Regions from separate parts of the Aeribacillus sp. FSL K6-8210 genome, predicted to be linked through region 1. Evidence: a T-box and tRNA genes for the amino acid it is inferred to sense, from the RefSeq annotation. Region 1 holds a T-box; the other holds one or more tRNA genes.
The links. A T-box is a leader RNA that pairs with one kind of tRNA and senses whether it is charged. The one in region 1 lies ahead of glyQ (glycine--tRNA ligase subunit alpha), so its partner is inferred to be a tRNA-Gly.

Region 1 (5,002 bases):
ATACGCTTGATACAATGTTTTTTCTTCTTCCTTCTCGAACAGCTCTTCTTTAATATTGCCCTCTTGGCCCTTAGACGAGATGTTGACAACACGAGACAGCGATTCAATTACTTCTTTAAAGTCACCCTTTTGGCTTTCTTCTGACAGAACGGCAGCCCGCTCAAAATATGCATTAACTTCATGGTAATTGGATTGTAATACCGATTCAATTATATCATGGCGGACATTTTCTTCATGAAGCGCAAATTTGACTCTCATTTGGAAGAACGACAGCAATTCTTTTCTCAAATTGTCTTTATTTTCTAAACCATATACATTTATAGCAAGGTCGAACAATTCCTCCAATTCAAGCCGCCATTGTTTTGCTCGAAGAATTTGAACAATGCCGCTTGCTTGTCTTCTTAATGCATACGGATCTTGTGAGCCAGTTGGAATCAAACCGATCGAAAAAAATCCTGCAATTGTATCCAGCTTGTCCGCAAGCCCTACAATGGCTCCGCTCAACGTTTCAGGCGTCTTGTCGGAAGCATGCCGCGGCATATAATGCTCATTTATTCCTTTTGCAACCTCTTCCTGTTCACCCTTTAAAAGAGCGTATTTTTCTCCCATAATTCCTTGAAGCTCAGGAAATTCATAAACCATTTGCGTAACAATGTCAAATTTGCAAATGGAAGCAGTCCGTTTAATATAAGCTTTCTCCTCATTGGAGCATTCAAGCTTTTCGCTAAGCTTTTCTGATAATTTTACAATTCGGCGAACCTTGTCACCGATGGAGCCCAGTTCTTCATGAAAAACAATTTTTTCAAGCTTCTCCAGTGCGGTATCGATGGCAAGCTTTTTGTCTTCTTCGTAAAAGAAATTTGCATCGGAAAGTCTTGCCCGAAGGACCTTTTCATTCCCCTTGGCAATCGTTTCAATGTTTTGATCATTCCCGTTTTTTACGGTAACAAAAAACGGAAGCAGCTTTCCATCTTTATTTTTGACAGGAAAATATCGCTGATGCTCCTTCATCGTCGTCACTAACACTTCTTCAGGCAATGTTAAAAACCGGTCTTCGAATGAACCGTACAGGGCGGTCGGATATTCCACCAAGTTTGTAACTTCCTCGAGCAAATCTTCATCAACAGGGATGATCCAGTTTTCCTTTCTTTCCAGTTCCTCCAGCTGTTGAATGATCATTTGTTTTCGTTTTTCATAATCGGCGACAACAAACTGGTTCAACAAAGTATTTTCATAATCGCGTGGAGTGGAAATTTCCGCTTTCGTTCCTAAAAAGCGATGGCCATACGTAACATTTCCTGTCGGAACATCGGTAATGGAAAACGGAATGATGTCTTGTCCAAATAAGACAACTAACCATTGTATCGGACGGATATAGCGAAGATTCCAATTTCCCCAACGCATATTTTTCGGAAAATGGATGGTTTGAATAATCTCTTCTAACCCTGGGAGCAGTTCTTTCGTTTCTTTCCCTTTTTGAAATGTTTGAACAAAAGCGTACTCAACACCGTTTACTTCTTTAAAGGATATGTCGTTTGTGGAAGCTCCTTGGCTCCGTGCAAAGCCTAACGCTGCTTTTGTCCAATTTCCATTCTCATCAACCGCAATCTTTTTTGCCGGTCCTTTTGCTTCGCCAAGCAAATCTTCCTGTTTTTCATTTACATCCTCTACAAGGACGGCAAGACGTCTAGGAGTTGAATATTTTTTTATTTTGGCGTAAGAAATGCGATGTTCATCCAGCCAAGCTCCTACTTTGTCAGCCAGCTGATCAATCGAAGACAGGATGACGCCGGCAGGCATTTCTTCAAGCCCGATTTCGATAAGTAAATCCCGTTTATTCATGATTTTCGGCCCCCTTGTTTTTCAGCATTGGAAAACCGAGTTTTTCCCGTTCTTCATAAAACGTTTTGGCAACTTTTCTTGCCAGCTTTCTCACTCTGCCAATATATCCGGTTCGTTCTGTAACAGAAATAGCTCCTTTTGCGTCAAGCAAATTAAATGTGTGCGAGCATTTTAAAACGTAGTCGTACGCTGGATGAACGAGACCTAATTCCATCTGTCTGTGCGCTTCTTTTTCATACGTATTAAACAGTTCAAATAGCATGTTTGTATCGGATGTTTCGAACGTATACTTGGAATGCTCATATTCAGGCTGATAAAAAATGTCCCGGTATGTAAATCCGTTTGTCCATTCAAGGTCAAATACATTTTCTTTTTCTTGAATATAAGACGCCAAACGCTCTATTCCATAAGTAATTTCAACAGAAATCGGTTTGCATTCCAGTCCTCCGACCTGCTGAAAATACGTGAATTGAGTAATTTCCATTCCGTCAAGCCAAACTTCCCAGCCAAGCCCTGCGCAGCCGAGAGAAGGATTTTCCCAGTTATCTTCCACAAAGCGGATGTCATGTTCAAGCGGATCAATTCCAAGAGCCTTTAATGAATCTAAATAAATTTCTTGTATGTTTTTCGGAGACGGCTTCATAATGACTTGGAATTGATGGTGTTGATAAAGGCGGTTCGGATTTTCCCCATACCTTCCGTCAGCAGGTCTTCTTGACGGCTCCACGTAAGCAACATTCCACGGTTCTGGCCCGATGGAGCGAAGAAATGTGTATGGGCTCATGGTTCCGGCACCTTTTTCTACATCATATGCCTGCATCAAAATACATCCATGATCGGCCCAATGCTTTTGCAGCGTCAAAATCATTTCTTGAATGTTCATTCATCATGCACCTCCACAATTAAGTTATGTTCGAACAAAATAAAAACCGTCCCTAATGCAACAAAGTTGCATAGGGACGGGATGACCCGCGGTTCCACCCTATTTGCTGAAAAACGTTTCAGCCTCTCGTAAACCGTTATTGCTCTGGAACGCCGTTCCCTGCATCCTCATACCTTAGCTCGCACCATCCTAAGGTCGCTTTCTATGAAGATTGCAGGTACTCTTTTCCTTCATCGCATTTTATTATTCAATTTGACACGTACATTTCCGCTCATTACATGACATTAAATCGCTTTTTCTAACAGCATGAGGGGGGGATAAATCCTTCATTTGAAAGGTTTCACATCCATGTATATGGTTTACAACATTTCTTTTAAACTGTCAAGCTGATTTAAAAATTTTTTCGATTTCAGCGATAAACCTGCATATTCCTGATAATATTGATCAAGAACAAATCTCAGTTCTTTTTTTGTCTCAGGGGAGACGGATATTTGACCAATGCGGTTTAAGTCAATAGAATAAAACAGCCGCAACAGCTTCACTGTCTTCTGAGAAATATTGAGCCTGTAAGGATCTTTTTCAAAACAGCGGCTGCAAATCAATCCGTTTTCTTTTAATGAAAAATGAAACGGTCCGTTTGTTTCGCCGCTTACTGCACATTTGTTTAATTCGGGATATAAACCGAGAACGTTGAGCATCTTTATTTCAAATATATTGGTCAAAATTTCCGCATCCTTTTCTTCATTCAGCAGATGAAGTGTTTGAAATAAGAGCTCAAACAAAAAAGGGTTTCTGTCTTTTTCATCTGTTCCTTTATCAAGGAGCTCTACAATATATGAAGCATATGCAGTCAAAAAAATATTTTCCTTAATCTCTCTAAAAGCGGAAATGATTTCTCCTTGGCTTAAATTACCCAATCCAGAAGATTGATGATACAAAAAATTTCCATACGTAAAAAGTTGGGTAACAGCTGCGAGGCGGCTGTTCGGTTTATTTGCGCCCCGTGCCATTACACCAACTTTCCCCAACTCCCTTGTATATATTGTAACAACTTTATTGGTCTCACCATATTCCGTTGTACGAATGACAATTCCTTCCGTCTTTACAAGCATTTCTCCACCATCCTATTGGATACAGCACTACTAAACAGGGAGATCAACCTCAGTCCGCTCTTCTTCCTTCATTTGACAATCTTTCGTCCGCTCCTTTTCAAGCTCTTTAAAAAGGAGATATGTGTCAATATTACCTGTAAACGTGAATACTTTCCAGGTAAAATCTAACATATTGTCCCCACCTTTCTGTCGTTGTTCCTAAGCTATATCCAATTCATTGTTATCATAGCCTTTTTGACTCATTTTCATGTTTTGAAAATATTTCTAACTTCCTTCAAGTCAATTAATATTCGTCTTCCCTAAATCCAAAATCTCGCAATTGCGACAGGCGATTTCTCCAATCTTTTTGCACTTTGACCCACAGCTCTAAAAAGACTTTTGATCCGAGCAAGTTTTCAATGTCAACCCTTGCCCTTTTCCCAATTTCTTTCAACATTCTTCCTTGCTTCCCAATGATAATACCTTTTTGAGAGTTGCGTTCCACAACAATTGTTGCAGCTATATATACTGCATGGTTTTCTCTTTTTTCAATAGAATCAACAACAACTGCGACAGAATGCGGGATCTCTTCTCTTGTCAAATGCAATACTTTTTCGCGAACTAGTTCAGAAATGATAAAACGTTCCGGGTGATCTGTCACCTGATCACTAGGATAATATTGCGGACCTTCCGGCAAATACGCTTCAATTTGCCCTAGCAACGTTTCAATGTTGTTTCCTTGCAGGGCAGAAATTGGAACAATTTCCTGAAACTCGAACTTTTCCCTGTATTGGTCAATAAGCGGCAATAAATCATCAGGATGAACCCGATCGATTTTATTGACAACTAAAAATACAGGAGTATCGGTTTCCTTCAATCGTTCCATGATATATTCATCACCGCGGCCTAATCCTTCTTCAGCATTAATCATAAACAGAATTAGATCCACTTCTTTGAGCGTATTTTGAGCGACTTTCATCATAAAATCGCCCAATTTATGCTTTGGTTTATGAATACCGGGAGTGTCGATAAAAATAATTTGTGAGTTTTCCGTCGTATAAACCCCTTGTATTTTGTTTCTCGTTGTTTGAGGTTTATCGCTCATAATCGCAATTTTTTGACCGATTACACGGTTAATAAAAGTCGATTTGCCGACATTCGGACGGCCGATGATTGATACAAATCC
Region 2 (5,002 bases), 420 kb from region 1:
CATTTTTGAAGGATATGCCAACGCTATAGAGATAATCGATTTTGCTTTTGGAAGGAGCAGCTCAGGATTTGTCCGCTTTTCGATATCAGGCTCCTCGAATCCTGACTGATATCCTAACTGCTGCTGTACAATTAGCCGCTCCTTCAATGTTTCAAAAACATCAGCACTCGCAAAACCGATTTTATCGATTCCAATTTGCTTGCTGTATTCAATAATTTCTTGTTTGAGAACTGCGAAATCCACACCGCTCCACCCCCTTTATTTTTATTTCAAAAAATATATAAACTATGTTAAGATAAAATGGCTGAAAATAGGAGGGAAATCAATGGAATTTTTTATTGCTGAAGAGGTCAAACAACGAATTCCTCACTTTAAAATAGGCTTAATTGAGTATGATCATATTCAAGTATCCGAATCCCCCCAAATGTTAAAAGGGAGACTTCGTTTCTTTCAAGAATCTATTTTTTTCGATCTAGAAAATAAAAATGCAGCTGAATTAGACGGCATTCGAGAATGGCGGGAAGTCTTTAAGCGTGTTGGCACTGATCCTAATCGATACCGCCCATCCAATGAGGCTCTTTTTCGCCGCGTTCAAAAACAGCAATACTTACAGTCTATCCATTCAGCCGTTGACTTAAATAATTTTTTCTCCTTGAAATATGAAATTCCGTTAGGCATCTACGACCGAAACAAAATAAAAGGACCTATTACGTTAAAAATCGGTAAAAATGGCGATTCATATGATGCCATCAACGGCCGCCAAGTGAATTTGGAAAATAAACTAGTAACCTGTGATGCAAACGGACCTTTCGGAAGCCCCTATGTTGATTCTAAGCGAACAGCAGTACAGCTTTCGACAACAAGCGCTTTACATATCGTTTATTTAAAGCCATCGATGCGGACAGAAGAAGCAAAAAAATTACTTGAAGCGATGGCAAACATGTTTGTTCAAATTCACAGTGGAGATGCTCGCCAACAAATTTTCGCTTAAGCCTCTCCCTTTTCTTTCTTTTAATGGCATGGCAGCCATATACAAAATTTCTATAATGAAAAAACGCAATGCTTCGTTTGCTTATAAAAACGAAACACTGCGTTGATGAATGATATGTATGGAGCGGGTGATGGGAATCGAACCCACGACATCAGCTTGGAAGGCTGAGGTTTTACCACTAAACTACACCCGCATACATTATTTCTTTTCTATCAAGACGAAAAACACGCACTTGCCATGCCTCTTCCTCTTCCAGCTTATTCGAGGAAGTAGATGCGTCGAGGCAACTCGATGCTTATTCATTGAAGCATCGCTCGTGGCTGAGGTTTTACCACTAAACTACACCCGCATACATTATTTCTTTTCTATCAAGACGAAAAACACGCATTTGTCATGCCTCTTCCTCTTCCAGCTTATTCGAAGAAGGAGATGCGTCGAGGCAACTCGATGCTTATTCATCGAAGCATCGCTCGTGGCTGAGGTTTTACCACTAAACTACACCCGCATACATTATTTCTTTTCTATCAAGACGAAAAACACGCACTTGCCATGCCTCTTCCTCTTCCAGCTTATTCGAAGAAGGAGATGCGTCGAGGCAACTCGATGCTTATTCATTGAAGCATCGCTCGTGGCTGAGGTTTTACCACTAAACTACACCCGCATACATTATTTCTTTTCTATCAAGACGAAAAACACGCACTTGCCATGCCTCTTCCTCTTCCAGCTTATTCGAAGAAGGAGATGCGTCGAGGCAACTCGATGCTTATTCATCGAAGCATCGCTCGTGGTAGCCGTAATGCAATGACGGGTTTTATTATAGCAAAGCGAAAATGACGGTGCAACGGAAAAATGTAAAAAAAACGACATTTTTTTATGTTTTTGTCGAAATTGTGAACAAAATAGATACCAAGCTGTCCATTTAACACCCTATACCACTGAAAAAAGCATTAAATCAACAAGTTTTTCTTATTTCGTTCATATATTTACAAAGCTGGTGGTAAATGTCCGGCGTTTAAATGTAAACTCCGAAAACATGGCAAGCTTAGATAACAGTTAGATTGACCCCCTCAGTCATTCCTTCGCAAACTAAATTTATCAACCAACATAAAATACTAAGAGCTGAGAAGATTCCTATAAAATCAGAGTAAAGTTAAGACCAAATGATAACTATACCTCAAAAGCTACACCATTTTGATTCATTGAAAAAATGTGATGAACGCACTTATCCCATATCTTTTAACTTTCTATAGCACTTTCGTGACTACAGCTCCCATACCTTGCCCATTTCAGAGCTGTCAAGAATTTTTTCAAAGATAAATATACATTTATCCGGTGGATCAAAAATCTGCCTTTTTTATATTACTATAAACAACTTGCTCTTCTAAAAATTCAGCTGATGAATCGTTAAAAGAATCGAGTAGGAGGGAGCGATTAACTCCCGTCCTCTCACACCACCGTACGTACGGTTCCGTATACGGCGGTTCAATTAAGATAATTGACGCAAGTCTTTATAACTTCCGTGAATAGCTGTTCTCTTTATGCCAGTGGTCACTCCACCCTCCAAGAGATCTCCCACGGGATTCACCGCTTCCTCCCTCAAGTGAGGTACTACGTTTTCTGTGTTCATCATGACTCACTGAATGCCAAGGGCTATTCTCTCTTAATTGTTCGGTCCTTCTTAGTTGTTCTAGACCAACTAATACTATGACCTCTGCTGACTTCTGACTGTTCAGCTATCTATCACTAGATAGGTTACCAAGGTTACTTGGCGTGCCAGCCAGACCTCCCCGGGTAAGAGTGTAATCTTTCCTTCCATCCATCTGCTTCATTTACTCTGTATCACCTTCGGCAGAAAGGGCTTTGTTTTGTCTTGCAAACTCACCCAGTGATACCTAGCCTCATATGAAGTTCGTGTTCCGAGAGACCCAAAGTTTGCCGCTCGCTTCCTTCAGATTCCGCGTCACCACGGACACCCTTGCGTTAAGCTAACTGCTACTTCTGCCTTCGCAGCTCGGGACTTTCACCCTATAGATTACACCCATGCCGGGCGCACAAGTAAAAAATCGACGTTCAAAAACGCCGATTTTCACCTTATTTTTTCAACATTTCAAACACTTGCTCGACATCCTTATCTCCTCTGCCAGAGAGATTAACGATCACAATATCCTCCTTGCTTAGCTGCGGGGCAAGTTTCATCGCATATGCTACAGCATGTGAACTTTCAAGGGCAGGGATGATTCCTTCCAACTTAGATAATTGCTGAAAAGCTTCCAAAGCCTCTTTTCCAGACACCGTAACATATTCTGCCCTTCCGGTTTCCTTCAAATAGCTGTGCTCTGGACCAATTCCAGGATAATCAAGCCCTGCTGCAATAGAGTAAGTCGGCATTGGATCATTATTTTCGTCAAGCAAAGTTAAGCATTTAAATCCGTGAATAACAGCTGGAACACCTTTCGTAAGCGTTGGTGCCTCTTCCGGCTCCACTCCTATTAATCTTACGTTTGGTTCGTCCAGATAATGCGCAAAAGCTCCGATTGCATTGCTTCCTCCTCCTGCACAAGCAATCACTGCTGTTGGAAGCTTCCCTTCTTTTTCAAGAATCTGCTTTTTCGACTCTTCACTAATAACCGATTGAAAATGCTTGACAATTGTTGGATACGGATGCGGGCCGACAGCAGATCCAAGCAAGTAAAACGTGTTTTGGTAATTTTCCACATAATCAGCTAAAGCTGCATCCACCGCATCCTTCAAACGTCCTTGTCCTTTTTCAACCGGTACTACCTTTGCACCAAGCAGCTCCATCCGAAACACATTTAATGCCTGCCGCTCTGTATCGAGCTTGCCCATATAGATGGTGCATTCCATTCCAAACATCGCACACGCGGTTGCTGTTGCAACACCGTGCTGTCCAGCACCTGTTTCTGCAATGATTCTAGTAGCCCCCATCCGTTTGGCAAGCAAGATCTGTCCAATTGCATTATTGATTTTATGTGCTCCGGTATGATTTAAATCTTCACGTTTTAAATAAACTTTCGCGCCCCCGAGCGCTTCTGTGAAATTTTTCGCATATGTCAGCGGATTTTCTCTACCAACATATTCTCTTAAATAATATGCCAATTCTTCATTAAACGTTGAATCGTTTTTAAATTTTTCGAAATTCTCTTCCAGTATGTCCAATGCTCTTTGCAAATCCTTTGGAACAAAGCTTCCTCCAAATTGGCCAAAATAACCCTTCTCAACTGTTTGCTGACTCATCTTACTCATCTCCTCTAAGCTTTTATTCAATTATAGCAAAACATGTTCAAATCAAACACTTATTTTTAGAATTTCTGCCGCTTATTATTTTGCATAGTTTAGCTCCCAAACTACACCGAATTTATCGATTACCACACCATATTTTGAATTCCAAAAAGTATCTTGCAATTCCATTTTGACCTGTCCGTCTTTCGCTAATGTTGTAAAAATTGAATTTATTTCATCTTCTGACTCCAAATCCAATGTCAGCCATATATTGTTCCCCTTCGTCACCGGTGAGAAAACATCGGCAAAATAAAGTACACATGATTCGTTAATATGCAGCTCGGCATGAATATATTTTCCTTCGTGGCCTTTAAACATTTCTTTTCCATCGGATGTCTCTACATTTTTGAGTTCTCCTCCAAATACTTGCTGATAATATTGCAACGCTTCCTTACAGTTATGCAAATAAATATGAGGGATTATTTTTTTCATCTTTTTTACCCGCCTTTGCCAGATTGTAGGGATAAACATTCTTCTCGTCCATTTTATCATAAGGGAATGACACCTTGTTTTATATAAAAATAAACGGGTTAAATGATTCAAAGCTTTTTCTTTTGTCCAAACTAAAATCTTTATGAAATAGAGCATTACTAGAAACAATTGAAATATTCTAAAATATAAAATGAAGTTAAAAAGCGCAGCGTGATGCAGGTTACCTGCTCCGAAAATAGTTTTCAAATTGGTAAACAAGAAACATCTTGTTATATTGTG

Region 2: it has a tRNA-Gly gene. The T-box ahead of glyQ (glycine--tRNA ligase subunit alpha) is inferred to sense a tRNA for this amino acid. The anticodon was not compared.

What each region holds. Positions count from the first base shown of each region.
Region 1 is NZ_CP150172.1:2,752,345-2,757,346, forward strand. It holds gene glyS (glycine--tRNA ligase subunit beta) at 1-1,842, opposite strand, end outside; gene glyQ (glycine--tRNA ligase subunit alpha) at 1,835-2,725, opposite strand; T-box leader at 2,795-2,968, opposite strand; gene recO (DNA repair protein RecO) at 3,085-3,837, opposite strand; gene NSQ41_RS13350 (YqzL family protein) at 3,868-4,008, opposite strand; gene era (GTPase Era) at 4,121-5,002, opposite strand, start outside.
Region 2 is NZ_CP150172.1:3,173,066-3,178,067, forward strand. It holds gene queG (tRNA epoxyqueuosine(34) reductase QueG) at 1-243, opposite strand, end outside; gene NSQ41_RS15385 (phenylalanine--tRNA ligase beta subunit-related protein) at 326-991, shown strand; tRNA gene NSQ41_RS15390 (tRNA-Gly) at 1,111-1,184, opposite strand; gene trpB (tryptophan synthase subunit beta) at 3,083-4,246, opposite strand; gene NSQ41_RS15400 (VOC family protein) at 4,331-4,723, opposite strand.